Regions from separate parts of the Moorella sp. E308F genome, predicted to be linked through region 3. Evidence: riboswitches for the same ligand, from Rfam matches in the RefSeq annotation. Region 3 holds a riboswitch; each other region holds the start of a gene.
The links. Region 3 has a riboswitch for S-adenosylmethionine ahead of E308F_RS09215 (phosphate ABC transporter ATP-binding protein). Riboswitches for the same ligand answer to the same signal wherever they lie in the genome.

Region 1 (10,422 bases), on a different contig from region 3:
TTCTTCACGGTGCCGTCTGTGGCATGCTTCAGCCAGCGCCAACCCAGGTGCAAGACCAGGGCCAGGAGAATATACAGTTCGAAGGGTATGGTATTACCGACATTATAGAAAAAGGGCCGGTCATCGGTGACGACGGTTGCCGCCGTCTTACCAACTTTCCCATAGTGCAATAATTGCTCCAACTGCAATTGCGCCTCCTTAAGCCGGGCAGTGATGGCCGCCAGCTCATCCGGGGCAAATGGTGTCTTTTTAACCAGGAGAAGCGGGTAGTTAACTTCCTGGTCATGATGTTCCGCGGGTGTGCCGGCAATCAAGACTTGCCTGGCTATTTCTTCATCTGCCACCCCGCTTTCCTTTAAAACAGCCATGACCGTTGCCAACGCCTTGCTTAGATCATCAGGGCCGTGCAGGACGAACGCCAGCCGGCCGCCAGGTGTTAGATGATTTAAGTATGAACGTATGGCCTCGCGGGTGTAGATATAGTTTTCGGAAAGGGCGTATCCCGTACCTTCCGCGGCCTGGGTCATGACCTTCGAGAGATAGATTACATCAAACTGTTCGCTGGTAGTATCTATAAAGGTTCTGCCATTCTGGATAAAGGTGCGTACTTCCGGCAAATCATAAATACTCCCGTTGTAATCGCTGAACTTACGCGCAGCCGCGACACTGCCTGGATTAATCTCCACGGCAGTGATATCTTCACTGCCCCCCAGGCGGGCAAGGAGAATGTCAATGCCTCCTCCACTACCAATTACTAACACGCGCCGCGGCTTTTCGGGTACAAAAGCGAGGTAGCCGGCTTCTTTTTTCAGTTGCTGGACCCCTGCCAGGTTGCCATCAAAGCGTACCATGGGAGCAGCAGCACCGCCGTCAATGAGTACCAATTTTTCGTTCGGGTCTTTAGTGGCGACTACGTCTGTTCTGGCAAAAGCATCCCACGAAGAATATTCAACAACCGGCTGCTCGCCGTTGAGTTTGAGAAGGCCGATCATCTTCGGTATGCCCCTGTAGGCGGAAAAATCCCTCGCCAGTACTTCAGGTAGGGGGGATACGGCCAGGACGGCAAGGAGGGCAACCCCGCCGAGAGCAGCCAAAACCTTTCGCCGGGAGCGCTTTTTAATAATAGCAAGGTTTAACAACAGGGAAATCAATAAGATAGCTTCGCCAAGGTAAACTGTCAACCTGATGAGGTTAACAGTGTTCAACAGCGTAACCACGCCAAAGGCAGCCAGCCCGGCGCCAACGAGATCGCCAAAATACAGCAGGTAAGAGTACTTGCTGAGTACACTGAACGAGCAAGACAAAAACCTACCGCCCAGTACGAAGGGAAGTACGGCTAAAGCAATGTAAACAAAGAAATTTAGGGGTTGAAAGGGCAATTTGTAAAAAAATAACGTGAGCAGCGGCAGCGTAAACCCCAAGAAAACTACGGATCGAATTCCTATGTCCCATATTTGTTGCCCATCCGTTTGCGGAAATTCCTTCACTTTTTTATAAATATCCATGGCCCCCAGACCCAGACCGAGAATGGCCACCGAAGCAACGATGAAGACAAAATGGTAGGTCATTATCGCCGAGAATATCCGGGTTAGGATAACCTCGTACATAAAGAGAGCCCCTGAGACCACGAACACTGCCGATAAAGAAATTCCCAACCTCATAAACTTGTGCATCTTTTCTCTCCCTTTAAACTCAAGTTAAAACAGTTGAAAGCCAAGGGGGTTATCCTGGCTTCCAAATTAGGCGCAATTTCTTTTCTTAATAAATTCTTTATTATTCGAGTGAACGCCTCTCACTACAGTTCCCTTAACATGATTTCCATTCCATTCTAGCTTTCAACTGTGAAGACATCATGAAGAAAAAAAGGAGAAAGTTTGAAGGGTGTTCAGGACTGTAGCCTGGGGGTGACAACGCAGGATGAACAAAAAGCGCAACAACCGCATCACGAGGTTGCTGCGCTTTTGGTACAGGGTGTCCGCGGCCGATGTAAGCTGTTAGAAATCGGCCAGGGCTTTGAAGGCCAGCCAGGAAAGCAGGGCACTGCCAATGGGCAGGCAATCTTCGTTGATATTAAACCGGGGATGGTGCCAGGGATAGGGAGGCTCTCCCGGGATGGCTGCCCCGAGGTTAAAATATACTGCCGGGACCTTTTCGGCATAGCGGGCAAAATCCTCGGCACCCATAGAAGGGGCTGCCAGTTCGAATACCTTTCCCGGTCCCAGGAGTTCTCCGGCTACCCGGCGAAACAGTTCGGTAAGCCTGGCATCGTTTATTAGGGGCGGGTAGCCCAGCAGATAATCAAGTTCAATCTCCGTCCCGCTGGCGGCGGCCACCCCGGCCAAAATCTCCCGCATATCTTTTTCCAGCTGCTGCCTGGTAACCTGGTTTAAGGCCCTGGTAGTGCCCGTCATGGTTACCTCACCAGCAACAATATTTTCTTTCTCACCACCATTAATAGTGCCGATGGTCAGAACAGCCGGCTGCACCGGATCAATGCGGCGGGCGACAATAGACTGTAAAGCCAGAATCGCTTGGGCGGCAGCGACGATGGCATCCGCGCCCAGGTGGGGTGCAGCACCGTGGCTGGTACGCCCCTTGATCCTGATGGTAAAGTTATCGGCCGAGGCCATAGCAGCTCCCGATCTGACGCCCACCGTACCTGCCGGCAGGGCTGAAGTTACATGGAGGCCAAAGATAGCCTTGACCGGCGGGTCGGCCAGGGCTCCGGCTTCAATCAGCAGGCGAGCCCCGCCAGGGGGTAATTCCTCCCCCGGTTGAAAAAGGAAAACCACCGGGCCGGGTAGTTCCCGGCGGTGGGTTGCTAGCAGCGTCGCCGCCCCTAAAACGATGGCCATATGGGCATCATGGCCGCAGGCATGCATCCGGCCCGGGCAGCGGGAAGCATATTCCGCCCCCGTAGCCTCCTGGAGGGGCAAGGCATCCATATCCGCCCTTAAGGCCACGGCGGGGCCTTCTTGCGCCCCGTGCAGGATTCCGATAATCCCGGTACCACCGATACCGGTCCTGACCTTCAAACCCAGTTGCTCTAACACCCCGGCCACCAGGGCGGCTGTTTCTTTTTCCTCAAAACTCAGTTCCGGGTACTGGTGCAGCTGCCGCCGCCAGGCGACCAGCTGCGGTTTGAGGTTTTCAGCTTCTGCCAGGTAGTAATCTCTTTCTACCAACAGGGGGTCACCTTGATTCCGCGATTGATTTGCGCATTTACATTTTTCATTATACTCCCCCGCCCATATTTAAGACAAGTTCTACTTTATCACCTTCTTGCAGGGGATTGCTATACTCCTCTTTTAGTAACAAACGCCCGTTTACCTCAACCGCCACGGCAACGGGGTCAAAATTAAGCTGCTCCACTAATTCCCTTACGTTAATACCTTCCTGGACTTCTTTTTCCTGCCGGTTTAAAATAATCTTCATTGGTCTTCTCCCCTTTCAACAATTAATGAATAAATATTGGCGGCTATTTTCTTTACCTGGAGAATTTTATGGCCTTCTGCCTTCAGGCTCCGGGGCACATTACTTAACGGCTCTCCTTCTGTTAATAAAACCTCCAGGATTTCCCCTGGCTGCATCTCCTCCAGGGCCAGCTTGGTTTTAACGAAGGTTATGGGGCAGCAGTCCCCGGTAATATCCAGTCGTTTAGTCGCTTTAATTTCCGCCACCGGCAGCGACCTCCTTCCGGCCGGGGTAAGGGATTAATTCCCGGAACACTTCAGGTCCCAGGCGCCTTACAACATCACCCAGGCGTTCCTGTCCCTTCCTTTTCTCTTCATAAACCGCCAGGATAGAATTAATCAGGGGGACTATATCATCTTCCGGGACCAGGTCAAACATTTTATACCCCAGCTGAGGATTGCGGCCCATTTTTCCACCAACATAAACTACAAATCCTGTAGCCGCCATTACCCAGGCATTGTTCGGGCAGGATGCTATACAGGCACCATCGCCGTTGCATCTTTTCTTATCTATGCTTACCCGATCATTAATTATTTTAATGGCACCACCCGGACAGATGGACTGGCACAATCCGCAAAGGCTGCAGCGCTCGGCCGCCAATTCCGGGTAAACAACACCCCGTAAACCGATATCATTTTCCATGGGTTTGGTACAGGCGTTATAACACCCGGCTACAGCAATTTTTAGTTTTACCGGGACATCGCGGCCAAAAAAGGCCCGGTCCAGTTTGCCGGCAATAGCCCGGGTATCAACTACCCCGTTGGAACAAATTTCCTTGCCCGGGCAAGCGACAATCGATCGTACCCGCGGGCCGCAGGCCCCCGGAAGCAGGTGCAAGGCCTTGATCTCGGCAATCAGCTCCTGGTATTTCTCCAGCCTGACCCCGGGTATCTCCACCCCCTGGCGGGTGGTCAAATGGACCTCCCCCCGGCCATATTTAGCCGCAATCCTGGCGATATTCTCCAGATCCCTTGAGGTTAAATACCCGCCAATGGTCCGCAGGCGCATCAGGAAAAGATCGCGGCCTTGCTGCTTGATAAAGCCGCCTTTTTTGAGTTCATGAAAATCCAGGTTCATGGTGTTTCACCTTTCGCATTTTGTGGCACAGACAAAGGTATACTCTTCCAGTTCACGAATGCGCGGGCTGTCGCCGCAGACAGGGCAATTACTATTGCGTTCGGCCTTAACTTCCCGGAAGCGCATCTCCAGGGCATTGTAAATCAGGAGCCGGCCGGTCAGGGTATCCCCAACCCCAAGTAAAATCTTGATTACCTCCGTGGCCTGGATTGCCCCGATAAGTCCCGGTACTGTACCTATAACCCCTGCTTCCTGGCAACTAGGTACGGCTCCCGGAGGGGGCGGGTCGGGAAAAATACAGCGGTAACATGGCCCCTGTCCGGGTTTGATGGTCATGACTAGCCCGTCCCATTGCAGCACCCCGCCCTCGACCATGGTCTTGCCGGTCATGACACAGGCATCGTTTAGCAAATAGCGGGTGGGAAAGTTGTCGACGCCGTCGACAATCACGTCATAGTCACGGATGATGTCTAGAATATTATCTTTACCCAAACGTAAATGGTAAGTATTAATTGTCAGGTTAGGATTTAAGGCCAGCAAGGTCTTGCGGGCCGATTCTACTTTAGGCCGCCCCAGGCGTTCAGTACTGTGAAGGATCTGGCGCTGTAAATTCGATATGTCTACTACGTCACTGTCAACTATACCGATTGTACCTACACCGGCAGCCGCCAGGTAGTAAGCTGCCGGGGAACCCAACCCGCCGGCTCCAACGATCAATACTTTGCCTCTTTTAAGCCTTTCCTGCCCCCGGCCGCCGACGTTGCGCAAAATAATCTGCCGGCTGTAACGTTCTATTTCTTCGTTGGTTAAGACCATTATTAGCCCCCCAATCTACACTTAATTTATCGGTTTTCTTTAGATTATATCAGGGAGCATCAGGGTGGTCAAGACGATTTTTATGTTTACATAAATGTTTCCCTGACGGGGAGAGAGCCCCAGTTCCGGAAGGATAAAGAGGCCCCTTTGCCTTTACAGGAAAGGGGCCTTCCTTTTTTGCCGATTTGCTGTAATTCAAATTACCCGCCTCCGGCCTTCCCGTAGGGTGCCTTAAAAAGCCGGGATAACTGCTCCCTGATATTGTTCTTCTAAAAACTTCTTGACTTCGGGCGTATTTAGCGCTTCTGCCAGTTTCTTTAAAGCTGGATTGTCTTTATCCTCGGGACGTACCACCAGGACGTTGGCAAAAGGAGAGCTTTTATCCTCGAGAACGAGGGCATCCTTGACTGGATTCAAGTTAGCCTCCAGGGCATAGTTGCCGTTTATGACCGCGGCGTCGACGTCTGTTAAGGACCGCGGCAGCATGGCGGCGTCCAACTCCTTGATAGTCAGCCCGGCGGGTTTCTCGACAATGTCATTTTTGGTTGCCAAAATGCCCGCGCCTTCCTTTAACTTAATCACCCCGGCCTTGGCCAGTAACATCAGAGCCCGGCCGCCGTTGGTGGCGTCATTGGGAATGGCAATAGTTCTGGCGTTTGTCAATTCGCCGGCACCCTTAATTTTTTGGGAATAAATCCCCATGGGTTCGATGTGTACTTTGGCAATATAAACTAGTTTATTCCCTGTTTTCTGGTTGTAATCCTCAAGGTATGGTATATGCTGGAAAAAATTGGCGTCGATTTGCTTATCCGCCAGGGCCGGGTTGAGCTGGGCATAATCATTAAAAACTTTAATGTTCAGGGTGATTCCCTCTTGGGCCAACACCGGTTTAATCCTTTCCAGGATTTCGGCATGGGGACGAGCGGTAGCACCGACAGTAATTTCTTTTTTGGCCGCTTCCCCCGGGGATGCTTTCTGTTGCTGGCCGCATCCTGTTAAAACTGCCCCCAGTGTTAATAAAACGAGAGCCAGAACAACAATCTTTTTCAAAGTCTATCAACCCCCTTTGAAATAGCTTATTAAGATAATAGGTTTACTTGATTTTTTTGTCAAGGGATTCGGAGGGAAAATTTTTTCCCGAATTCAATCTTATTGACATTATACCAACCCCTTTGTTACCATCGACAAGAAAGATGCGAGTGTTTTATTAATTACCCCCTTCAGGTGTTATATTATGGTTAAAATCGAAAACCTTAGTAAAACTTTTACAACCAAAGATGGCAAACTGATACAGGCCCTGGAAAATATCAACCTGGATATTGCCGAAGGGGAAATCTTTGGCATCATCGGGCGTAGCGGGGCCGGAAAAAGTACCCTGGTCCGCTGTATCAACATGCTGGAAAAGCCAACCTCCGGCCGGGTAATTATTGACGGGCAGGATCTTACTACCTATTCTGAAAGGCAGCTCCGCCGGGCGCGCCAGCAGATAGGCATGATTTTCCAACAATTCAACCTGTTCTCAGCCCGCAACGTCGCCGGTAATGTGGCCTTTCCCCTGGAAATTGCCGGCCAGCCGCGCCGGGTTATCCAGGAGAAAGTCAAACGCTCCCTGGAACTGGTGGGGTTGAGCGATAAGGCCGGGCATTATCCTGCGGAACTGTCGGGCGGTCAAAAGCAGCGGGTAGGAATTGCCCGGGCTTTAGCAAGCGAACCCCGGTTGCTTTTGTGCGACGAACCGACATCAGCCCTGGATCCCCAGACGACTGCCTCCATCCTGAGTTTGCTCCGGGATATCAATAAAAACCTGGGGCTAACAATTATTATAATCACCCATGAAATGCAGGTAATTAAGGAAATATGCGACCGGGTGGCCGTCCTTAACCAGGGCCGTATTGTCGAAGCCGGTTCCGTACTGGATATCTTTACTGCTCCTCGTCATCCTGTTACCAGGGAGTTAATTAAGAGTATCCTCGATACCTCCGTCCCGGAACAGGTGCTGGCAGGGTACAAACCTACCGGAACGAGCCTGCTGGTACGGCTTTCTTTCATTGGTCACTCTGCCGGTGAACCCATCATCTCCCGCATGATTCAAGAGTACAACGTTCAGGCCAATATCCTTTACGGTAAGATTGACCATATTAAAGATACCCCCTTTGGTACCCTGACCCTGGAATTATCAGGTCAGCCTGAGGCCCTGCAGAGGGCCCTCGCTTTCCTCCAGAGCAAACAATTAAGTATTGAGGTGTTAGAAAGACCATGAGTAACTGGCTCGACCAAATAATTCCCATGGTAACCATGGGAACTCTGGAAACCCTTTATATGGTGTTTGTATCGGTATTTATAGCTTATCTCTTTGGCCTCCCCCTGGGCGTTATCTTGCTTATCACCAGTGAAAAGCATATCAAACCCAGTCCCTTAATCAACAGTATCCTGGGCACGGTAATCAATATCGGCCGTTCTTTCCCTTTTATCATTTTATTAATCGCCATAATACCCTTTACCCGGCTGGTCGTTGGTACCTTTATCGGTACAACGGCATCTATCGTCCCCCTGTCTGTCGGCGCTATACCCTTTGTCGCCCGCCTGGTGGAAACTTCCCTGCGGGAAATACCCTGGGGAGTCATTGAGGCGGCCCAATCTATGGGAGCGTCTCCATGGCAAATTATCGTCCGGGTGATGCTTCCGGAAGCCACACCCTCCCTGGTATCCGGTTTTGTTTTAACTACCATTACCTTGATTGGCTATTCCGCCATGGCCGGTGTAGTCGGCGGCGGCGGCCTGGGTACCCTTGCTTATCAGTACGGCTTTCAGCGCTACCAAAATGACGTTATGGTTATTACCGTCGTTTTATTGATCATTATGGTCCAGATCATTCAGGTTGTAGGTGACCGGATTGTCGCCCGTTTAAGCCGGCGTTAACCCCGAAATCGGAAAAAGTTTCTCTAAGCTCCCCTTGACGCTTGAGATATAGAGGATATAATAAATATAACTAAACCGATTGAAAAACTTAAAAAATAAATATGCGGAAACTCTTATCAAGAGCTGGCGGAGGGACTGGCCCAATGAAGCCCGGCAACCGGCCTGTTAGAACCCAGGTACGGTGCCAATTCCTGCAGGATTTCTCCTGGCAGATGAGAGTTGAAAAAAGCTCTTCTTCTGCGAAGGGCTTTTATTTTGTCATGAGGGGAGTTGGATAAAATGCGTCTGGCTACAGAGCTGGTCCAGCTGGGAGTGGGGTATGATAGTAAAACAGGAGCTATCAGTACGCCTATCTACCAGTCTGCTACCTTCCGTCACCCGGCCCTGGGTCAAAGTACCGGTTTTGACTACAGCCGGACGGGCAACCCTACCCGCCAGGTCCTGGAAGAAGGCATAGCCGGGCTGGAGGGAGGCTGCCGCGCCCTGGCCTTTGCCTCCGGCATGGCCGCCATTACCGCCGTTCTCTGCCTTTTCCGGCCCGGCGACCACCTGCTAGTCTCTGAAGATCTGTACGGCGGTACTTACCGGCTGCTCAACCAGGTAGCGGTTCCCTGGGGGCTGGAATTTTCCCTTGTAGACACCACTGATCTGGCTGCCCTGGCTGCTTCTATTAAAAACAATACGAAGGGCATCTTCCTGGAGACCCCTACCAATCCCTTAATGAAAATCACCGACATTGCCGCCGTTGTCGCCCTGGCCCGCCAGCGGGGCCTGCTGACTATTGTGGATAATACTTTTATGACCCCTTACCTGCAGCGACCCCTGGAACTGGGAGCGGACCTGGTGGTCCACAGCGCCACCAAATATTTAGGCGGCCACAATGATGTAGTTATGGGGATAGCGATAACCGCCCGGGAGGACCTCGGCGAAAAGCTGGCCTTTATCCAAAATACCATCGGTGCGATTCCCGGTCCCCAGGATTGCTGGCTGGTAATCCGGGGCTTGAAAACCCTGGCCGTACGCCTGGAGCGGGCTCAGGCCAGCACTTTAGAGCTGGCCCGGTGGCTGGCCGAACACCCCCTGGTGACCAGGGTTTATTATCCGGGTCTACCCGATCATCCCGGTCACGAAATCTGTAAGAAACAGGCCAGCGGGTTTGGGGCCATGCTTTCCTTTGAGGTCAAGCATGCCGAACTGGTCGAGCAGATTTTACACCGCTTAAAAATTATTTCCTTTGCGGAAAGCCTTGGCGGGGTAGAAAGCCTGATCACTTTTCCGGAGCGCCAGACCCATGCCGAAATCCCTAGTGAGATGCGTCTTAAACTGGGCATCAATGATCGTTTATTACGTTTGTCAGTGGGACTGGAAGATTTAAACGATCTCAAGGCCGACCTGGAGCAGGCCCTTGCCTGTTAATCCGCCGGCCAGGACGAAAAGGAAATCCTTTTTACCCTGGGCGGCGGTTGGCAATCAACGCCAGGTAAGCAAGGACTTTAAAGAAGAGGGGTAAACAAAGTATGCAGAGGGGAACGCGACTGGTCCATCACCGCTTATCTATGGATTCTGCCACCGGGGGGGTGAGTATCCCCATCCACCAGAGCGTGGTATTTGCCCAGGAGAGTCTTGAGCAACCGGGCGAATACGAATACACCCGTTCCGGCAATCCTACCCGGCGGGCCCTGGAAGAAGCCATCGCCGATCTCGAAGGAGGTAATTACGGCTTTGCTTTTGCTTCCGGCATGGCGGCCATCACGGCAGCCTTAAGCCTCTTTTCCGCCGGCGACCACCTCCTTGTCTCCCAGGATATCTACGGCGGCACCTACCGTGCCCTGACCCGGGTCTTCAAACGCTTTGGCCTGGAAATTACTTTTGTCGATACTACGGACCTGGAGAAGGCAGCTGCCCAGATCCGCCCTTCTACCAAAGGGCTTTACCTCGAAACCCCTTCCAATCCGCTGATGAAAATTACCGAACTGGCCCGGGCCGCCGCCCTGGCCAGGGAGCACGGGCTCATAACTATAGCTGACAACACCTTTATGACGCCTTACCTGCAGCGACCCCTGGAACTGGGAATTGACGTGGTGGTCCACAGCGCTACCAAATACCTGGGCGGGCACAGCGACTGCCTGGCCGGCC
Region 2 (10,422 bases), 180 kb from region 3:
GGCGTAACTGATGTCCTGGGCAGTCAGGTGGCTGATGCCTTCCCGGTAAACATCCGGGTAAGTAATGCGGGTACCAAAGGCAATGGAAGCCAGAATGGCCATTTTGCGGGCGGCATCGTCACCTTCAATATCGGCTGCCGGATCGGCCTCGGCATAACCCAGGGCTTGGGCTTCCCGAAGGACTTCTTCAAAATCACGGCCTTCCCGGCTCATCTTGGTGAGGATATAATTGGTGGTCCCGTTGACGATGCCCATGACCTGGCGGATACGGTTGCCGGCCAGGCATTCCTTCAAGGGGCGAATAATGGGAATGCCACCACCTACACTGGCTTCAAAAAGAAGATCAACGCCGCTGGCCGCAGCGGCATCAAAAAGCTCCTTGCCGTGAAGGGCGAGGAGATCCTTGTTGGCCGTAACCACGCTTTTGCCCCGGCTGATTGCCTTGAGGAGGTATTCCCGCGCCGCGCCGGTGCCGCCCATAACTTCTACTATAATATGAATATCCGGGTCGGCCAGGATCGTTTCCGGTTCGGTAGTAAGCAAGTCGGGACTGACTTCTACCTGGCGAGGTCGATGCCTGTCCCGTACCAGGATGCGGCTGATTTTCAAAGGCCGGCCCAGCTTCTGGGCGATGGCAGCCCCGTTCTGTCGCAGGAGCTGGACCACGCCGCTGCCCACGGTACCCAGGCCCAGGAGGCCGATATTTATTGGTCCTGACACACCTTCACTCTCCTTGTACCTTTCAATTTTACCTTATCCCTCAATGTTGGGCAATACTTTTTATCCAATCGAGTCAGAGCTTAACCTGGCGGAGGTAAGGTTTAATAATAGCCTCCAGCTGTTTAAATTCAATAAGAAAGGCGTCATGACCATAGGGAGAATTGAGTTCCATGTACTGGGCGCGACCGCCGCTGGCATTAATTAGACTGACAATCTCTTTCACCTGGTAGGGAGGGAAAAGAAAATCGCTGGATATGCCTATCCCCAGACATGGAGGTAAATTATGCCATACTTCAGTATAATTTCCCCGGCCCCGGCTGACATCATGGAGATCAATAGCTTTGGTCAAGTAGAGATAAGCATTGGCGTCAAAGCGCTGGACCAGCTTTCTCCCCTGGTAAGCCAGGTAGCTTTCCACTTCAAACTGGCCCTCAAGCTGGTAGTATTTTCCCGGGTCCACCACGGTCCGGCCGAATTTCATGGTCCAGGAAGGGTCGCTCTTATAAGTAATGGTCCCTATCCGCCGGGCCAGGGCCAGTCCCCGCTGGGGTCCCGGGGTGCCATAATAGTCGCCACCCTTCCAGTCAGGATCGGCGTAAATAGCTTCTCGCTGGACATTGTTGAAAGCTATCTGCATAGGTGTCGTCCGGCCGCAGGTGGCAATGGGGATAATGGCTGTTACCATTTCCGGGTAAAGGAAACCCCATTCCAGGACCTGCATACCGCCCATGGAACCGCCGATGGCCGCTACCAGATGTTTCACGCCCAGGTAATCCAGCAGTATTTTCTGGGCCCGAACCATGTCACGAATAGTAATTATTGGAAAATCTAGACCATAGGGCCTGCCGCTGGCCGGGTTTATGCTGGCTGGTCCTGTAGTCCCATAACAGCTGCCCAGGACGTTGGCACAGATCACGAAATAACGCCCGGTATCCAGAGCCCTGCCCGGTCCCACCAGGGGGTCCCACCAGCCGGGCAGCCGGTCGTCCGGGGAATGGCGGCCGGCAATATGGGCGCTGCCGGTAAGGGCATGGAGAACCAGGACGGCGTTATCCCCGGCAGCATTCAGCTCGCCATAGGTTTCATAGGCTATGGTAAGGGGGCCCAAACGGGCCCCGCTTTCCAGCTGCAGGCTTCCCGGCCAGTTATAAAACCGGGTGGTAACAATACCTACATCGCCCATACTATAACCTGCTCCTGCTCAGGGCCTGATCCAGGTCGGCAATGAGGTCGTCGACATCTTCCAGGCCAATGGAGAGGCGGACCAGATCCTCAGTTACGCCTGATGCCAGCTGCTCCTCGGGCGTTAATTGCTGGTGGGTAGTGCTGGCCGGGTGGATGACCAGGGACTTGGCGTCACCGACATTGGCCAGGAGAGAGAACAGTTTCAGGCTGTTGATAAATTTTTTCCCTGCTTCCCTGCCACCTTTAATACCAAAGGTTAAAATCGCCCCTGCTCCCCGGGGGAGGTACTTTTGCACCAGTTCATAGGAGGGGTGGTTGGGCAAGCCGGGGTAACTTACCCAGGCGACGGCCGGGTGTTCTGCCAGCCAGCGGGCAATCTGCAAGGCATTCTGGACGTGCCGCTCCATACGTAAGGGCAGGGTTTCCAGGCCCTGGAGAAAAAGGAAAGCATTGAAGGGACTTAAAGCCGGTCCCATGTCGCGCAGGAGCTGGGCCCGCGCCTTGACGATATAGGCCGCCGGCCCGAAAGCCTTCAGATAACTGAGACCGTGATAACTGGGGTCCGGATCCACCAGGCCGGGAAAATTACCGTTGTCCCAGTTGAATTTACCGGCATCGACAATGACACCGCCTATGGAGGTGCCGTGGCCGCCGATAAACTTGGTGGCTGAATGAACCACGATATCGGCACCGAAGGCAATGGGCTGGCATAAATACGGCGTGGCAAAGGTATTGTCAACGATCAGGGGTATGCCAGCCGCGTGGGCGATGGCCGCCAGGGCTTCCAGGTCCGGTACGTCCAGTTTGGGGTTGCCTATAATCTCTACATAAATGGCACGGGTGTTGTCGTTAATGGCCCTCCGGTAATCTTCCGGATCGGTACTGTCGACGAAGCGGACCTTGATGCCGAATTTTGGCAGGGTGTAATTAAAGAGGGTGAAGGTGCCGCCGTAAAGGCTGGTGGAAGCCACGATTTCCTGCCCGGCGGTGGCAATATTGGCAATGGCCAGGGTGATAGCCGCCTGGCCGGAAGCCGTAGCCAGAGCCCCCACCCCACCTTCCAAAGCAGCCATTCTTTTTTCGAAAACATCGGTAGTGGGGTTCGTGATCCGGGTGTAAATGTTGCCGGGTTCGCTTAAGGCAAAGAGGGTCGCCGCATGGTCGGCATCCCGGAAAACGTAGGAAGTGGTCTGGTAAATGGGTACGGCTCGCGCTCCCGTAGCCGGGTCTGGTTCCTGGCCGGCGTGGACCGCCAGGGTGGCAAAACGGTACTGCTGCTGCTGGGACATAGATATTCCCCTCTCTTTTTAATTAGCCGGCTGCGGGGGAATAAAAAAGCCTCTCCGATAAGAAGAGGCATAATTTTCTTACCCCCCTTATCTCTCAGGGCATATGCCCTGCAGGAATTGGCACCTGTCGCCCCCGAAAAACCGGGACAGCGGGTTGCCGGGTTTCATCGGGCCAGTCCCTCCACCACTCTTGATAAGAGTTTTTAGTTCCTGTATTAAGTTAAGCCAGCTTGATATACACTATAAACCCTGTTTTAGCTGATGTCAAGGATTTTTATTTATCCCTCGCGCCAGGCGGCGGCTACCTGCTCCTCGACGTCTTCCAAGTGCCGCAACATGGCAGCCGCAGCCCCTTCGCCATCACGGTTAAGCAAAGCCTTTACTATCTCATAGTGTTCATCGACCGAGCGTTCACCGCGCCCGGGAATGGCCAGGCTGCGGGAGCGGCTGTCAGCCAGGAGATCGAGCATGCTGTGCATCAAGCGCACCAGGACGGTATTGCCGGTGGCCTGGGCCAACCGGTAATGGAAATTGCTGTCATGCCCGGCGAGGAGGGAAAGGCGGCCGCTGCGCAGGCGGCCCAAATGTTCCCTGGTGGTGGTCACCATGCCGGCCAGTTCCTGGATATCAGCCTGGCTGGCCCTTTCCGCCACCCAGCGGGCCGCTTGGGGCTCCAACACTTTACGCACTTCAAATAAATGCAAAACGGTATCCCTGTTCACCGGCAGGTGGCTGGCAAAGCGCTTTAAGTATTCATCGGGATCCTGCTCGCTGATAAACGCCCCCTGGCCGTGACGGATGCTTACCAGGCCCTCGGCAGCCAGCATTTTTAAGGCTTCCCGGACGGAAGTACGGCTCACACCCAGCATTTCCGCCAGTTCCCGCTCGGCCGGCAGGCGATCGCCGGGTTTCATCCGCCCCTCAAAAATGCTTTTTTTGATTTCATCTACCACCCGGTGGTAGACGCTTTTGGGATTGCGGTTAATGGGCTGGAAAGGCCTGTCAATCGAACTATCGCGCAAGGTTTATCGCTCCTACCCGTGGGACAAGTGGTCTTACCTCTCTATTCATTGTACCATAACCAGGGGGAGCAGTAAATAACCACCTTACCCGGCTCCTTATATCTGGATAGTTAATCCCGATCCCGCCACTTATCATTGACAATGAGCAGTTACCGGGCCAGGACCGTAACGGCGGAAAAAATCCGGGGCGTTGCCCCGGTTACCGTTAGCCACCTGGCTAAATTATAATGCAGATTAGCCCGCCGCCACCGTCGTTGACAATGCGTTCTACTGTTTCCTGGAGCTTCACCTGGGCACTTTCCGGCATACGGTAGAGTTTACTCTGGATACCTTCCCGCACCAGTTCGCTCAAGGATTTGCCGAAAACATTGGTCTGCCAGATCTTCTGGGGGTTATCTTCAAACTCCTCCATGATGTATTTCACCAGGTCCTCACACTGCTTTTCAGTACCTATCAGTGGCGTTACCTCGGTAGTGATATCGGCGCGGATGAAGTGGTAAGATGGGGCTGTGGCTTTGAGCCTTACGCCGGAGCGACCACCTTGCTTGATAAGTTCCGGTTCGGCCAGTTCCATTTCTTCCTCGGTAGGCGTAACGACACCGTAACCGGTGTTGCGTACTTCCTGGATACCATAGGCGATTTTATCCCATTCTTTCTTGATGCCGGCCAGTTCCTGTATCCAGCGCAAGATATCCTGGTCACCATTGATGTCCAGGCCACTGACTTCCCGCAGGATTTGGTAGAAAAGCCCTTCCCTGGTCGCCAGGTCAATGTGGGCGGTACCGGTTCCCAGGTCCATATCCTTTAATGCTACCCGGGAAACATATTCATTTTCATTAAGCCTCTCAATAGCGCCATTGATATCTCGCAAACGCCGGACCTCCCCTACTGAATCCCGAACGGCATTTTCCAGTTGCTGTCTTAACCAGTGTTCGCCTGCCAGTTCATCCACCCAGCGGGGCAGGTTGACGTTGACCTCGGCCACCGGAAACTCATAGAGGGCCTCTTCCATGATATGCAGGATGTCTTCTTCGTTTAAATGCAGACAGTCCACCGGTAAGACCGGTACATCATAAGCGGACTCCAGTTCCCCCGCCAGGGTAATTGTGTCTTCCGCCAGGGGATGGACGGAATTGAGCAGGACGACGAAGGGCTTACCTAAATCCTTGAGTTCCCAGATGACCCGTTCCTCGGCATCGACGTAATCTTCTCGGGGAATCTCGGTAATACTGCCATCGGTGGTGACAACGATGCCAAGGGTGGCGTGGTCGTTGATTACCTTGCGCGTTCCTGTTTCCGCTGCTTCCTGGAAGGGTACCGGCTCTTCAAACCAGGGCGTCTGGACCATTCTGGGGCCCCCGCCCTCCTCATAACCCAGGGCGCCAGGAACAGTATAACCAACGCAATCTACCACCCGCACGCGCATCTTTAACCCTTCACGGATGGTAATCTCCACCGCTTCATTGGGAATAAATTTGGGTTCGGTGGTCATAATCATGCGCCCGGCGCCGCTCTGGGGCAATTCATCCCTGGCCCGGTCCCGTTCATTGGGATTTTTGATGTTAGGCAACACCAGCTTTTCCATGAATTGAGTAATAAAAGTCGACTTGCCACTGCGTACCGGCCCCATGACGCCGAGATAAATATCACCACCGGTACGTTCGGCTATATCCCGGAAAATATCCCGCTTTTCCACCCCGTATTCTCCCTCCCCAGGCCATTTAGTTTACCGTCCAGTCCTGCTGGCATGTTTTAACAATACATCTATATGACTTGACGGTCAGAATATGACCCAAAAATCATTTTTGGGGTCAACCTTTTACAAGTATATGCACCTGGGGACAAGAGAAGAACCTGCGGTGAATAGAAGATGGAGGTGAGAATTGGGAGGTAAGAGGTTTTAGGTTTGTCTGCCATGACAATTACTGCTTTACTATTACCTTCACTTTGGTTGTGCTCTGGCAAAATAAAGGTCTACCAGAGACCTGTTTCGACTTCGTGGGTACGTGGTCGCTCCATCAGGGCGGCCACACAGTCCCGCGCAGGTTTGCCCGCATAAAGAACCTGGTAAATCTCTTCGGTAATAGGCATCCGGATCTGGTACTGACGGGCTAGCTCCCGGGCTGCCGCCGTAGTCCGCACACCTTCGACTACCATGCCCATCCCGGACAGGACTTCGGCCAGGGCCTTGCCCTCTCCCAGCTGCATCCCGGCGCGACGGTTACGGCTATACATGCTGGTACAGGTGACAATCAAATCGCCAATACCACTTAAACCGGCAAAAGTCATGGCTTTGCCCCCCAGGGCTACCCCCAGCCGGGCAATTTCCGCCATACCCCTGGTCATTAGGGCAGCCCGGGCATTATCGCCCAAGCCCAGGCCATCAGCAATCCCTGTGGCCAGGGCAATAATATTTTTTAAAGCGCCGCCAAATTCGACCCCTGTTACATCGGGATTGGTATAAACGCGAAAGGTAGGGTCCATAAAAATATCCTGGACATATTCAGCTACATTCCTGTCAGCAGCAGCTACGACCACGGTAGTCGGCAGGCCGCGGCCAACTTCTTCTGCGTGGCTGGGGCCGGAAAGCACCGCCACCCGGGTAAAACCTTCTTCGGCCAGGACTTCTGATAAACGTTTTTTAGTGTCCAGTTCCAATCCTTTCGCAGTATTAACGACTATAGTTCCTGGAGGTAAAAAAGGTTTTACCTGCCGGGCTGTTAACCTGACGGCATGGGAAGGTACGCTCAAGACCACCAGGTCTGCATCCCTAGTGGCGGCCTGCAAATCAATCGTCGGCCTGATACCAGCAGGTAATTTCACCCCGGGTAAATATGCTTTATTTTCCTTAATTTCTTCCAGTTCAGCCACAACTTCCCGGCGCCTGGCCCACAGGTTCACCCGAAACCCCTTGCGGGCCAGTAAAATGGCCAGCGCTGTCCCCCAGCTACCGGCACCAATGACGGCAATAGTTCCGAGCAATTAACTTCGCTCCCCCAGTTTATGTTCGGTTCCAGCCAGGAGCCGTTTTATATTGGGACGGTGACGGTAAATAATCAGGGCTGTTCCGGCAAAGGTAAAAAGGGTGTAGGGCCAGGGCCGGTGAAAAAAGAGCATGAGAAAGGGGGCTAAGGCCGCAGCAATAATTGACCCCAGAGAGACATAGCGGGTAAAGACCACAATTATAAACCAGATCACCACCGCCCAAAAAATGGCAGACGGTGCCATGACCAGTACTGCCCCAGCAGTCGTGGCCACACCCCGACCACCTTCAAATTTCAGGAATATGGACCAGCTATGGCCGATTATGGCTACCATAGCCGTAAAGGCTGCCAGCCAGGGGCCTCCAAAAGCTTGCCCCAACCAGACAGCCAGCATACCTTTAAAGGTATCAGCTGCCAGTACCAGCAAGCCTGGAAAAGTACCCATGGTCCTTAAAGCATTGGTGGCGCCCACATTGCCACTGCCCCGTCGCCGAATATCAAAGCCGTAAACATAACGTCCCACCACATAGGCTGTGGGAACAGAACCGATAAGATAAGCAAGTACCAGGGCCAGCAGCCACATATTTTCCCCTCCATTTTAAATTATTGTCCCTTGCTGCGGCGGAACAGCAAGCGTAACGGTGTGCCTTCAAAGCCAAAAGCCTGGCGGAGCTGGTTTTCCAGGTAGCGCTGGTAGGAAAAATGGACATCTTCTGGACGGTTACAGAAAAAGATAAAGGTTGGGGGGTTAACCTTGACCTGGGTGGCGTAAAAGATTTTAACCGCCTGTCCTTTTACCGCCGGCGGTGGCGTGAGCATGACCGCTTCCTGCACTATGGAATTTAATGTGCTCGTAGCAACGTGACGGCTGGCTTCTGCTCCCACAGCATCAATGGCAGGTAAAATCCGGCCAACCCGTTGTCCTGTCAGGGCCGAAATAAAAAGGATAGGAGCATAGGACATAAAACTTAACTCTTCACGGATCATCTCCTCATAACGGGCCATTGTTTTATCATCCTTGGGCACCAAATCCCACTTATTTACTATTATTATAGAGGCTTTGCCCTGTTCATGGCCATAGCCGGCTATTTTTTTATCTTGTTCGGTAACGCCTTCGGTACCGTCCAGGACTACCAGGACTACGTCGGCCCGTTCCACCGCCTTCAGTGCCCGTAAAACGCTGTAATGTTCTGTTGGGTCAGCGATACGGCTCTTGCGACGCATACCGGCGGTATCAATAAGGATATACTCTCTTTCACCCTGGCGAATATATGTATCTATGGCATCCCTGGTAGTTCCCGGCAGTTCGCTGACGATGACCCGCTCTTCGCCCAGAAGGCGGTTGACGATAGAAGACTTACCCACATTGGGGCGCCCCACCACGGCTACTTTTAAGGCCATCCCGTCCTCTTCTGCAGCACTCTCCGGTAAGAGGTCAACTATCCTGTCCAGGAGATCGCCTATATTTAAACCGTGAATGGCAGAAATAGGCAAAGGATCTCCCAACCCCAGACGATAAAATTCGTGGATCAGGGTAGGATCGCTGAAGTCTTCGACCTTGTTGGCCACCAGGATTACCGGCCGCCCGGAGCGGCGTAATAGCTCTGCCACCTCATCATCATCGGCGGTCAGGCCGGTCCTGGCATCAACAACAAAAAGGATGACATCGGCTTCCTCCAGGGCCGTTTCGGCCTGGCGCCTTACCTGGACTACCAAGGGATCGTCTGATCTGGCGGCAATGCCGCCCGTATCAACCAGGGTAAACTGGCGACCCCGCCAATCGGCATCGTGGTAAAGGCGGTCCCGGGTTACTCCGGGGGTGTCTTCAACGATAGCCACCCGGGCGCCGGTGATGCGATTGAAAAGGGTTGATTTGCCCACATTGGGCCGGCCGACAATAGCTACTACCGGTTTAGGCAAAAAAGGATTCCTCCATAAAAATATAATACTATAAATCTCAAAATGATAGACGGCTGGCTTTTATATCGGAGCGAGCTTCTACTGAATAACGACGTGGCCGCAGCATCCCGCTACCAGCCCTTTTCCCGTAGCTGGAACTACTTCTACGTCAACTTTCAGTTCAGCGGCAAGCATTTCCGGCGTCAGGTCATCCAGAAAAACCGGGGCATCCCTTTTTAACATGACGTCGGGGATGAGAATAACTCCGTCTTTTTCCCGAACCCAGGAGGCGGCTTCTTTTAAGCCCCTTAACAGGTCCCGGCCGGTCAGTAGTCCGGCCACCGTCACCTGCGGGCCAAAGAAAAAGTTCGTTACCGGAACCACCCTGGCTTCCAGGTTGCCGGCCCTTGCCATCACCTCCTGAACTAGCCCCTCCAGGACTGGTGCCGCCAGGGTACCGGTAGCTATTATCACCCGGCGAGTCTGGATTTCAGGTCGGTTGAGGTTGGCCAGAACAGCTTCAAAATCATCCAGAAAAAGGCGCGTGAGACCAACACCATTTTCCGTCTGGGGAAAGTCGTCATAGTAAGAAGCTGCAGGTAGGGGAAGATTGGCCAGCAAATAGAATTCATCGGCGCCGTAGACCAGGCCGCACCCAAAGCGGCGGCGAAACCCAACCTGCCAGGCTGCAATCCGGTTTACTATTGCTGCGGCCTCCTCCGGCGTCACCCTCCTTAAAGGGAATAAATGCTCCCGCCGTGAGGTCAGGCCCACAGGTACTACCGCAATGGATTGGACGGCTGGAAAAAGGCTGCTGAGGTCCTTTACCGTCCGCTCTAACTCCGGGCCGTCATTAAGCCCCGGGCAGAGGACAATCTGGGTATGCATCTGAATGCCGGAGGCGGCCAGTTTCCGCAGCTGTGCCATTATCTCCCCGCCACGGGGATTTCCTAATAGCTTGCTTCTTAATTGCGGGTTGGTGGTATGGACGGAAATATAGAGAGGGCTGAGGTGCCAGCGCAATATATATTCCCAGTCCCCAGGTTTTAAGTTGGTGAGGGTAATAAAATTGCCGTGAAGAAAAGAATAACGATAGTCGTCATCTTTGATATAAAGACCGGGCCGTAAGCCCCGGGGCATCTGGTCGACAAAACAAAAAAGGCATTTATTCCCGCAACGGCGCAGGCCATCAAAGGTAGCAGAGGCAAATTCCAGCCCCAGGTCCTCATCGTAATCCTTTTCAATTTCCAGAAGCCATCGTTCACCGCCAGGTTTTTCAATCTCTACCTCCAGGTTTTCACCGGCGCAAAGGTAACGGTAAAC
Region 3 (10,422 bases):
ACACCGGGTGCAGCCATAGGTGCATCTATTGTTACGCCAGTTGCATGGCACGCTTCAGTGGCCATCAGGAAAAATGGGGTTCCTTCGTCCAGGTCAAGACGAATTTTATCGAAGTACTGGCCGCCCAGTTACGGCGGCCTAAAAAGGGAAAGGTTATGCTGGCCAGCGTTACCGATGCCTACCAGGCTATCGAAAGAAAATATGGCCTGACGCAAAGGTGTTTGGAATTATTAACCGCGAGTGGATTGGAAGTATCTATCCTTACCAAGTCCGACCTGGTCCTCAGAGATGCAGAGCTTTTAAAAGCAATGCCCGCCGAGGTCGGCTTTACTATTACTACCCTGGATGACAAACTGGCCCGGCTGTTGGAGCCCGGCGCGCCGCTTCCCTCCCGGCGCCTGGCGGCCCTGGAAAAGCTGGCCAGGGCCGGCATCAGGACCTGGGTTTTTGTCGCCCCGGTGATACCCGGCCTGACGGATGCTCCTGAAGACCTGGCCGCCATAACAAAAGCGGCCACCAGGGCCGGCGCGCAGGAAGTAGACTTTGACCCGTTAAATTTTTACCCTGCAGCCGTATCTGGTATAAGAGAACTCATTTCCAGGTACTGGCCCCAGGCTAAGAGCGCTTTTGATCATGCTTGCCGCCACCCGGCTGCCTATCGGCAGCTGCTAAAAGAGATAATCAAGCATAGCAAATCCTGTTGATAGGTGCCGCAGCGCCTTTTTAAAACGTGGTATCGGCAGGGATATCACCCCTGTACCTGCGGAGCCCCGGATGGTTTTCCATCCGAAGCCGGGGGTGTCAGGGGTACTTCAGGAGCCGCCAGGGCCTCGTCCTGCAATTTTCCACGAAACTGACGAACTGCCCACCGTCGCCGCCGCTCTGTATGCCGTTATTTAATAATTACCTCACCTCTCTACGGTTGCCAGTAGGTCTTGAAGTCATATCATGGTACAACTGGCACCCCAACTATTTGCTCCACAGCAAGTCGCGGTCGTAGCTGTAGCCGTAAAAGGGCAATTCCCGGGCCACCCGGCCTTTCGGACCCAGATCAACACCATCCAGGAGTTCATCCCTAAAGACCTGGTAGCCCGTGCGGTCGACGATATAGCCAACGTGCTCCTTGGGCAGGGAGCGATCAATGTGCCGCTCAATGTAACGGTACAGGTTGGCGATTACCTGCAGGACGGCCTTTTCATCAATCCATTCCAGGAAGTTGGCCGCTAGGCGCGGGCTCTTTTTCCCGGTGCGACCCAGGGCCACGATCCGGTAGTACTGGCGCCCCCTGGTCCAGGCCGCCATGGGACATTGCAGGATACACTCGCCGCAGCCCAGGCAGCGCTTGCCGTCGCGTTCCACCTGGTAATTGACCAGCTCCAGGGCGCCGACGATAAACTGGCGGCAGTTCTTGACACAAGCCTGGCAGGCGATACAGCGGCCGGGATCATACTCCGGCTCCACCTGGCCGATGATGCCGATGTCCTGGAGGTGGGCCTTGATGCAGTCGTTGGGGCAACCGGTAATGGCAATCTTGACGTGGTAGTGGTTGGGATAGATGAGACCTTCGATTTTTTGCGCCAGGGCCGTGGTGTCAAAGTTGGCAAAGGGGCAGACTCTGCTGCCAATGCAGGCCGTGACGTTCCGGGTGCCCGCCGCCGGGTAACCGGCATGGATATTCTCGATGGCCACTCCCAGGGCGGCCTCTTGTTGCAACATAGGTGCCAGCAGTTGGTTTACCTCCGGTACTTTGTCAAGGGGTATGCCGGGGATTTCAAAACCCTGGCGGGTAGTCAGATGAACGGTACCGTTGCCGTAGCGCCGGGCTATATCCTGGATTAAGCCTAAATATTCGGCCGCCAGGTGCCCGCCGGGCACCCGGAGACGCAGGGCCGTATAACCCCTGCGGCTGGTAATGCGGTAGGCGTTCTTGATCAATTCTTTCGTATTATACATGGCTCCCTCCTCCTTCAGTCGACCAGGTCCCGGGCCCGGCTATAGTTAAACACCGGCCCTTCCAGGCAAACGTATACGTCGTTGATCTTGCAGTGACCGCACTTGCCCAGGCCGCAGTGCATCCGCCGCTCCAGGGAGACCCAGATTTGCTCCGGTTTGATCTGGCATTTAATAAATTCGGCCACGGTAAATTTAATCATCAGAGGCGGCCCAACGACAATAATCCTGGCATCATTTTTCAGGGGGATTTCCTTAACGAATTCCGTTACCAGGCCCACCTTACCCAACCAGCCGGCCTGGCCCTGATCAACCGTGAGGATGGTGGGAAAAAGGCCTTGCCAGCGTTCAATATCCGTGCGGAACAGGATATCAGCCGGCGTTTTGAAGCCCAGGAGAAGGTTAAGGCCAGCCAGCTCTCCCGGGTGGCCCGCATAGTAGTTGATTAAGCCCTTCACCGGGGCTACCCCGGTACCACCGGCGGCAACCACCAACTGGTGCCCGGCAAATTCATCCCTAGGGAAGCCGCTGCCATAGGGCCCGCGGAGGTAGACGGTATCTCCCGGTTTTAGTTGGTGTAAAGCAGTGGTTACCTTGCCCACCCGGCGGATAGTTAGCTCAATATAGCCCGGACCGGCGTCGCTGACGGATATAGGTGCCTCCCCAACCCCCGGCAAGGAAATCTCCACGAACTGCCCCCAGGCCGGTTCTATATCCGTGGCCAGCCGGAAGGTATAGTCCACGCCGGTCTGGGGCTGGATGGCTAACACCTGCGCAGGTGCGGGAAGATAAGGATTGGCAATCTGGTTGGCAATCACGCCCCGGCACCTCCGTTCATTAACTGGCTTAAAGTATTGACACAGCGAGCGAAAGAGATGTATTCCGGGCAGACTTCTTCACAGCGGCCGCAGCCGACGCACATATTGATCCCAAACCGGCGGCGGAAGTCATCGATTTTATGCAAGACTTTGAAGCGCATGCGTTCGCCCCGGTCCTCCCGTACTTTGTGGCCGCCAGCCATATCGGTAAAGCCGTCGATCTGACAACTCGCCCAGACCCGCCGGCGTTCCCCCCGTTCCGGGTTATCCCGATAAAATATATCCTGGACGGAAAAGCAGCTACAGGTTGGGCAGGAGAGGGTGCAACGGCCGCAGGCGATACAGCGGGAGCTATATTCCCGCCAAAGTTCGTGTTGAAAAAGGCTGGTATCGACTCGGTCCGGCACTTTAACAGTCAGGGAATTCTTCTGCACCCAAACCGGTTCTACATCAGCCGGCTGGCCGTAGCGCTCCCCCAGGGAAAGCCACGGCTCGGCCAGGGCCTGGAGTAGGTAATAACCGCCTTCCGGGCGCAGGGCCGCCTGGTGGCCGGTAGCCCTGTTCGTGCCCATAGAGACACAGAAACAACCTGGGAAGCTCTCCTGGCATTCCATCAGTACAAAATGGGTGTGCTGGCGCCGCCGGGCATAATAATTGTCCGCTGCGGGGCCGTTTTCCAGGAAGATTTTATCCAGACGGGTAACGGCGTTGAGGTCGCAGGCGCGGAGAAAAACCACAGTTTCCAATATTTCTGAGGCTTTCAGGGCGGATTCGGTTATTTCCCCATGGGAGAAATAAAAGAGGCTCTCTTTAACCGGAAAGAATACTTCCTTGGGCGAGAAAGTTGTCCTGGCATCCCAGACCACATCGGCCAGGCCCTTTACCGGGCCATAAGTAATTAGATCCGTACCGGCCAGGCGGCCTTTACCGGCGTAACGTACCGGCCCGAAAACCCGTCTGCTGGTAACCAGTTCGTCCAGCAGGGCCGCTAACCCCGCCGGCGTTAATTTGTACCCCATGTCTCACTCCCCCGAAAATATGGTGCTGTTTGAGCTGATTTTGTTCTGTTCCCATTGTAATCCAGAAGGTACCCATATAAAAATGATGTATATCACAAATCGTAAAAATAATCCTTGCCCGGCCGGAACTCCTTAAGTAAAATCATGAAAAGAAAAACAGGAGAAACCGCCAATGCCCGTTGATCACGACCGCCTGTTCAAGGAACTGCTGACCACACTTTTTCCGATCCTTGCAAGAGAAGTTGTCGGTAGAACTCCAACCCGAGGAGGTGCAAAGGGTCAGTGCATGCGGGTGGTAACCAGTTCGTCCAGCAAGGCCGCCAACCCCGCAGGCGTTAATTTGTACCCCATGTCTCACCTCCCCGAAATGGGAAATGTGAGGTAGCAGTCCATATCAAGGACGGCGATGGTACCCTCTCCCCTGCTGACGAATGAGGTATCAAACTGGAAATCGTCAGCGCTGGGACGGCGGTTTCAGCTGGTGGTTGGGCGTAAAGTAATAGCGGTAGGCCAGCAGGGTGGCGGTAATGGTAGTCAGGGCCGTAGCGGCGGCAACCATATAAGTGACGACGACCTGGTACCTGACAGCTGCCGCCGGGCTGGCACCGGCAATGATCTGACCGCTCATCATTCCTGGCAACTGGACAATACCCACCGTCATCATAGTGCTGATGGTCGGTAACATGGCCGCTCGCAGGGCCGAACGCAGGTAAGGCAGGACTGCCAGGTAGGCAGTCGCCCCCAGGGATAGGGCCGCCTCGATCTCCTCCCGGTGGGCATTGATCTCCCTTGTTAAACGGTTGATGGCCAGGGCGGCACCGATCATAGCGTTGCCCACAATCATCCCGGCGATAGGGATAATATACTGGGGCTGATACCATGGTTTTACCTTTAAAACAATACCGATGACAATGGCCAGGGTTATAATCCCGCCCAGAGCTATGGCCAGGAGCATAATGAAAAATAAGCCGGGCCAGCGCTCCTGTTGCCGGCGGTAGGCGTTGGCGGCAGCCACCAGTAACATGATGCCTAAGGCCAGTATCACCAGATACCAGCGGTTAAGGTTAAAGATCACCTGCAAAAGGTAACCGACGGCCGTGAGCTGGACAAAAGTCCTGAGGGTACCGATAAATAGATCCCCGTGGAGGTCCAGGCGCTGCCACAAGGAAACGGCCAGGGTAATTCCTACGAGGATCAGGGCTAGGAGGAGATCGCCGTAGCCGATATTGATATACTGCATCCTTATCCCTCCAACTGCCCGGACAGGAAAAGCCTGCTGCGGGGGTTTTGCGGGGCAGTAAAAAACTGCTGGGCCGGAGCTGCCTCGACTACTTCGCCGTGATGCAAAAAAAGGACTTCATCGGCAACCTGGCGAGCCTGGTCCAGGAGGTGGGTAACGAAGATGATGGTCAGTCCCAGGCGAGTTTTTAGGTCGACCATCAGGTGCAAGATGTTGGCCGCCGCTGTGGGGTCGAGGGCCGACGTCGGCTCATCAAGGAGCAAAACCTCCGGTTCGTTGGCCAGGGTCCGGGCCAGGGAAACCCGCTGCTGCTGGCCGATGGAAAGGCTGTCGGCCCGGCGGTTCAGGAATTCTGTTCCCAGGCCTACCATCTGGATTAATTCCTCGCTCCTGGTCCGGGACAGCGAGATGCCCCGCAGGCGAGGACCGTAGCTGATGTTCTCCAGCACCGTGCCGGGAAAGAGGGTGGGTAGCTGCCAGACCATTCCCACCCGCCGGCGCAGGGTAAATATATTGAGGCTCTTTAAGTCCTGGCCATCAAGGGTAATACGGCCGGCAGCCGGATCCTCCAACCGGTTTAGAAGCTTGAGCAGGCTGGATTTACCGGAACCGGAGGGCCCGAGAACGGCGGTGATTTTCCCTTTAAGACAAGGATGTAGTTATTCTGTTCAGGATAATGATAGTCGTTACGTCCCCGGCGGTATTACGGCCGGGACGCTTCAGGGTTACCTCACTTAGCTCAAATTTTGCTTCCCCCATATATACTCCCTTCCCTGGGGACCGCTTCGTCCCGGGCAAAAGTTCTCCCCCACCAATTATAAATACAGTTCAGGAGATCTTCCACTCCGGGGTAAAATAAAAACCCCTTCCCGGATTTAAGAAGAGGTTGGACAAGGGTCAATTTATCTTCCAGGAGGTTTCCTGAGGCACCTGGCACCTTCCGGTTAAATGCCGAGGTTGCCGGGTTTCTTTGTGGCCCTCCCTCCACCTCTCGCGATAAGCCGTGGGACGATTTGCGGTTTTGCTAATGAATTAATACCATTACCTGGTTGCAGTGTCAAGATACCTTCGGGGGAACTATCCCTCCATCTCACATTGGATGGGCTGAGAAAACTTTAACCTGCCCGCCTTAAGCTGCAAAACTATTCAAGGGTGCGGAATATAGGCAGCGACTTAAATTACCGGCTGGGAGCTTTTTATCCGAAGGCGGGAAAAACAAAACAGCCGTAGGCTCAGATCGTGAAGGGCCTAACCCCTCTATTTACCTGCCCGTTACTGTGGCGATAGATTCATAGGTGATTTCTAAAACCCGGTTAAGCTCCGCGTCAGACATCGACAGCACGGGCATGAGGACAATTACATTATCCAGTGGGCGTATAACGAGCCCTCTTCGCCGGGCCTCCATAATAACCCGGTGACCTATCTGCTCCTTCATAGCATAAGGCTCCCTGGTCTCTTTATCCACCACCAGTTCAATGCCTACCATCATCCCGCGCTGGCGGATATCTCCCACGTGGGGTAAATCCAAAAAGTTCTGCAGGCCCCGGCGCAATAGCTCTATTTTGGACTGCAGCGAGGCCAGCAGGCCTGTTTTTTCAAAGAGTTCAATACTGGCCAGGGCCGCTGCACAGGCTAGGGGATTGCCTGTGTAGGTGTGCCCGTGGTAAAAGGTCTTGCATTCCTCCGGCGCCCCCAAAAAGGCCTCGTAGATCTCGTCGCTGGCCAGGGTGGCGGCCAGAGGAAGGTATCCCCCAGTTATTCCCTTGGCCAGACACATTAAGTCGGGGGTGACGTCTTCGTGTTCGCAGGCGAAGAGACGGCCCGTGCGGCCAAACCCCACTGCTACCTCGTCGGCAATAAGCAGGACGTTGTATTTTGAACATAAGTCCCGTACCCGGCGAAGGAAACCGTTTGGAGCGGTGATCATGCCCGCCGCCCCCTGGACAAGGGGCTCGATGATGAGGGCAGCAACCTCCTCACAGTGCTTTTCCAGCAACCCCTCTAGCTGGTTGAGGCAGGCCATTTTACAGCTTTCTTCTTCCAGGCCCAGCGGGCATCGGTAACAATATGGTGCCGGGGCGTGCAAGCATTCAAAAAGTAAGGGCTTGAAAATACTGTGGAAAAGAGGTATGCCCCCTACACTTACTGAGCCGACAGTGTCGCCGTGGTAGGCGTTAACTAGCGAGATGAACCTGGTTTTTTTATGATAGCGCCCACCCTCTTTTTGTTGCCAGTATTGAAAGGCCATTTTGAGGGCAATTTCCACTGCTGTGGCCCCGCTGTCAGAGTAAAAGACTTTGTTTAACCCCGGTGGAGTAATTTCCACCAATTTCCTGGCCAGCAATATGGAAGGTACATTGGCAAGTCCCAGAAGGGTGGAATGGGCAATACGATCCAGTTGCTCCTTGATGGCCTGGTTTAACACCGGGTGGCAGTGGCCGTGGACGGTAACCCAAAGGGAGGATATACCGTCCAAATAGCGGTTTCCCTCAACATCGATCAGGTAGCTACCTTCCCCCCGCATGATGATCAGGGGCTTTTCCTCAAGGTATTGCTGCATTGGGGTAAAAGGATGCCAGACATACTGCTTATCCCATTGTTCGAGGAGTGAGGGATCGTAGCTGCTCAACAGGAGCACCTCCAAATCTTTTATGTTTAAGGTTTAAGCCAGGGAACCAGTTGACGCCAGGAAAGGGACTCCTCCACAGCTGCCAAAAGTCCCTCCGCAACCCCGCCTTCCACGCTTATCCCAGTGAGGTGGGGCAAAATACCCAGCACCGGCACGCCGGTCATCCGGGCTACAACTTCGGGATTGTCCCTTTCAGCGGGACCTAATTCTTGCTGCTTTAAGCCATTAAAAACTATCCCTGCTATTTCTAGTCCGAGGCTTTTGGCGTAAGCCAACGTGAGCACCGTGTGATTGATGGTACCTAAACCTATTCTAGCCACCACAATTAGGGGCAAGGAAAGTTCGCGGGCCAGGTCGGCCATGGTAAAGTCAGGGCCAGAGAGGGGCACACACAGACCCCCGGCCCCCTCAATGAGAGTCAACTGGTGGCGCAGAAGAGCCCGCCGGCAAAAATCTATTACTTTTGGGGGCTCTATCTTTTCCCCGCAAAGCTTGGCCGCCAGGTGAGGTGATAACGCCGGAGTAAAGCGATAAAGGTTTAACTGGTAAAGGGGCTGGGAAAGGCCGGCTGCCACCCGGTAAAAATAAGCATCTTCAGGAACTAGTTCCCCATTTCTAGCAAGCGCCCCGGTTTGCACCGGTTTGATGGCCACGGCCTCAATACCATGCCGGCGGAGAACGCCCGCCAGACCGGCGGTTACTATCGTTTTTCCCACGCCGGTATCCGTTCCGGTTATAAAGTAACCTTTTCTGGCATACTCCATTGGCTATTCTCCTCCAGTATTGAGGTAAGGTCTGTTACTCCATTTATAGTGCTGATGTGCGTTATCAAAACGGGTTCCTCCTGCAGCCTGGTGAGGTACTCTGCAAAATTTATATCCTGGATACGGACAAAGAACACCCGACCTCCTTTAAAGGAAGGGTGCTTCAAATAAGGTATGCGTACATAGCCCAGGGACCGGGAGGAAACATAACCAGTGGTATAATGGGGGTCGTCCGAACAACATATTTCGGCCAGGGTTCCGGCCCAGATCACCTTGGAGGCCAGGGCCAGGGCTTCCTTAATCCGGAAATGGTTTAAACCCAACTGTTCCAAGAGGCGCGATAACTCTTTAGCCGCCCGGAGAGTATAATCCATGCGGGAGACGCGCACTCCCCGCCACGAGTCGGGCTCCAGCCGCCTGCAGCTGTGGGCATCCATGATCACCGCCCCTCGCATGTTGCCACCGCCAGGCGCAGGACCCCGGGCGAGGAGACTTATGGCTTCGTCCACAGCCTGCTCCCATACCCCGCTGGCCAAAAGAAGCTGGCGGGCGCAGGAGAGCGCCTGCTCATTATTGCCAGCTTTTACCGTGACCAGCGGCAGGGCGGTAATCCCCTTTATTTTAGAAGCCTGCAAACGCTCGATGCTGATATTGATAAAATCAGGTTTGCCGAGGGCATGGTTTCTGGCCCGGCAAAGCATTTGCCGGACGGCAGCAGCCACCTGCTGCGAGGAGACTATCCTTTCCGCCCCCGATATGTGCCGGCCCTCCTTATCGTGGGGAGCCCCCTGGGCAGCCCTCATCCGGACGCTATATACCTCTTCCTGCAGAAGCAATCCCTCCCTCAATTTGCGTCTTAGTTTTAGCTGTGATTTTCCCATCATCCCCATGCATTTTTAAATGAGTCCCAACATTTTTCCCGCCGACAGAAATGCTTCTAGTGCCCTTTGCAGTTCTTCCGGTTTATGGGTGGCCATGACGGTAATCCTTAAACGGCTGGTGCCTTCCGGCACCGTAGGCGGACGAATGGCCGGCACAAACACGCCCTTTTTCGCCAGGGCTGCCGCAAGGACCATAGCGTGGTGGGCATCCCCTACCATCAGGGGAATAATGGCTGATGCCGTGGGCAAAACCCTGAAGCCCATTTCTTTCAAGCCTCTGTAAAGCCGCTGGACGTTGGCGTGAAGCTGGTCGAGAAGGTGGGGTTCTTCTTCCAGGACTTCCAGGGCCGCCATGGCCGCAGCAACTACTGGCGGGGAAGGGGCGGTGGAAAAGATAAAGCTACGGGCGCGGTTACGCAGGTAATCAACTAAAATGGCATTACCGGCTACATAGCCGCCCTCACTGCCGAGGGCTTTGCTTAAAGTGCCCATTTGGATGATGCCCCGGCCTTCCAGGCCGAAATGTTCCACCGTTCCTGCCCCCTTTTTGCCCAAAACCCCGGTGGCATGGGCGTCATCTACCATGAGCAGGGCCTGGAACTCTTCGGCCAACTGCAGCAATTGGGGCAGGGGAGCTATATCTCCGTCCATACTAAAAACTCCGTCGGTAACGATAAGGCACCGGCGGTGTGATTTGCGTTCGGCCAAGAGAATATCCCTTAAATGGGCTGTGTCCCTATGGTGGAAAACTTTAACCGTGGCCCGGCTCAAGCGGCAACCGTCGATTATGCTGGCATGGTTTAACTCGTCGCTGAGCACCAGGTCCCCCCGACCCACCAGGGCCGAAATAACCCCCAGGTTGGCCAGGAAACCGGAACTAAAGACAATGGCATCTTCCGTACCCTTGAACCTGGCAATGCGCTCCTCCAACTGGCGGTGCAAAACAAAATTACCAGAGGTCAGGCGGGAACCTCCGCTTCCCGTCCCCCACCTTTCCACCGCTTCTACGGCCGTAGCCTTGACACGGGGATGTTGGGCCAGGCCCAGGTAATTGTTGGAGGAAAAGAGCAGTACATCATGTCCGTTTATGATCGTTCCTGGTCGAGGGGGCTTCTCCAGTG

Region 1: another riboswitch for S-adenosylmethionine. It lies ahead of E308F_RS00805 (trans-sulfuration enzyme family protein); the one in region 3 lies ahead of E308F_RS09215 (phosphate ABC transporter ATP-binding protein).
Region 2: another riboswitch for S-adenosylmethionine. It lies ahead of E308F_RS10085 (homocysteine synthase); the one in region 3 lies ahead of E308F_RS09215 (phosphate ABC transporter ATP-binding protein).

What each region holds. Positions count from the first base shown of each region.
Region 1 is NZ_BJKN01000001.1:161,671-172,092, forward strand. It holds gene E308F_RS00760 (hypothetical protein) at 1-1,607, opposite strand, end outside; gene E308F_RS00765 (M20 metallopeptidase family protein) at 1,995-3,185, opposite strand; gene thiS (sulfur carrier protein ThiS) at 3,235-3,435, opposite strand; gene E308F_RS00775 (sulfurtransferase TusA family protein) at 3,432-3,680, opposite strand; gene E308F_RS00780 (4Fe-4S binding protein) at 3,667-4,551, opposite strand; gene E308F_RS00785 (HesA/MoeB/ThiF family protein) at 4,558-5,367, opposite strand; gene E308F_RS00790 (MetQ/NlpA family ABC transporter substrate-binding protein) at 5,599-6,417, opposite strand; gene E308F_RS00795 (methionine ABC transporter ATP-binding protein) at 6,602-7,627, shown strand; gene E308F_RS00800 (methionine ABC transporter permease) at 7,624-8,286, shown strand; SAM riboswitch class I at 8,397-8,505, shown strand; gene E308F_RS00805 (trans-sulfuration enzyme family protein) at 8,566-9,702, shown strand; gene E308F_RS00810 (trans-sulfuration enzyme family protein) at 9,804-10,422, shown strand, end outside.
Region 2 is NZ_BJKN01000002.1:718,256-728,677, forward strand. It holds gene E308F_RS10075 (homoserine dehydrogenase) at 1-720, opposite strand, end outside; gene metX (homoserine O-acetyltransferase MetX) at 794-1,903, opposite strand; gene E308F_RS10085 (homocysteine synthase) at 1,905-3,194, opposite strand; SAM riboswitch class I at 3,279-3,394, opposite strand; gene E308F_RS10090 (FadR/GntR family transcriptional regulator) at 3,473-4,216, opposite strand; gene spoIVA (stage IV sporulation protein A) at 4,434-5,912, opposite strand; gene E308F_RS10100 (NAD(P)H-dependent glycerol-3-phosphate dehydrogenase) at 6,191-7,198, opposite strand; gene plsY (glycerol-3-phosphate 1-O-acyltransferase PlsY) at 7,199-7,783, opposite strand; gene der (ribosome biogenesis GTPase Der) at 7,804-9,120, opposite strand; gene E308F_RS10115 (DUF512 domain-containing protein) at 9,199-10,422, opposite strand, start outside.
Region 3 is NZ_BJKN01000002.1:542,792-553,213, forward strand. It holds gene E308F_RS09190 (SPL family radical SAM protein) at 1-704, shown strand, start outside; gene asrC (sulfite reductase subunit C) at 970-1,953, opposite strand; gene asrB (anaerobic sulfite reductase subunit AsrB) at 1,968-2,768, opposite strand; gene asrA (anaerobic sulfite reductase subunit AsrA) at 2,765-3,787, opposite strand; gene E308F_RS09210 (ABC transporter permease) at 4,242-5,027, opposite strand; gene E308F_RS09215 (phosphate ABC transporter ATP-binding protein) at 5,030-5,662, opposite strand; SAM riboswitch class I at 5,927-6,030, opposite strand; gene bioA (adenosylmethionine--8-amino-7-oxononanoate transaminase) at 6,289-7,656, opposite strand; gene bioD (dethiobiotin synthase) at 7,683-8,420, opposite strand; gene E308F_RS09230 (6-carboxyhexanoate--CoA ligase) at 8,390-9,256, opposite strand; gene bioF (8-amino-7-oxononanoate synthase) at 9,317-10,422, opposite strand, start outside.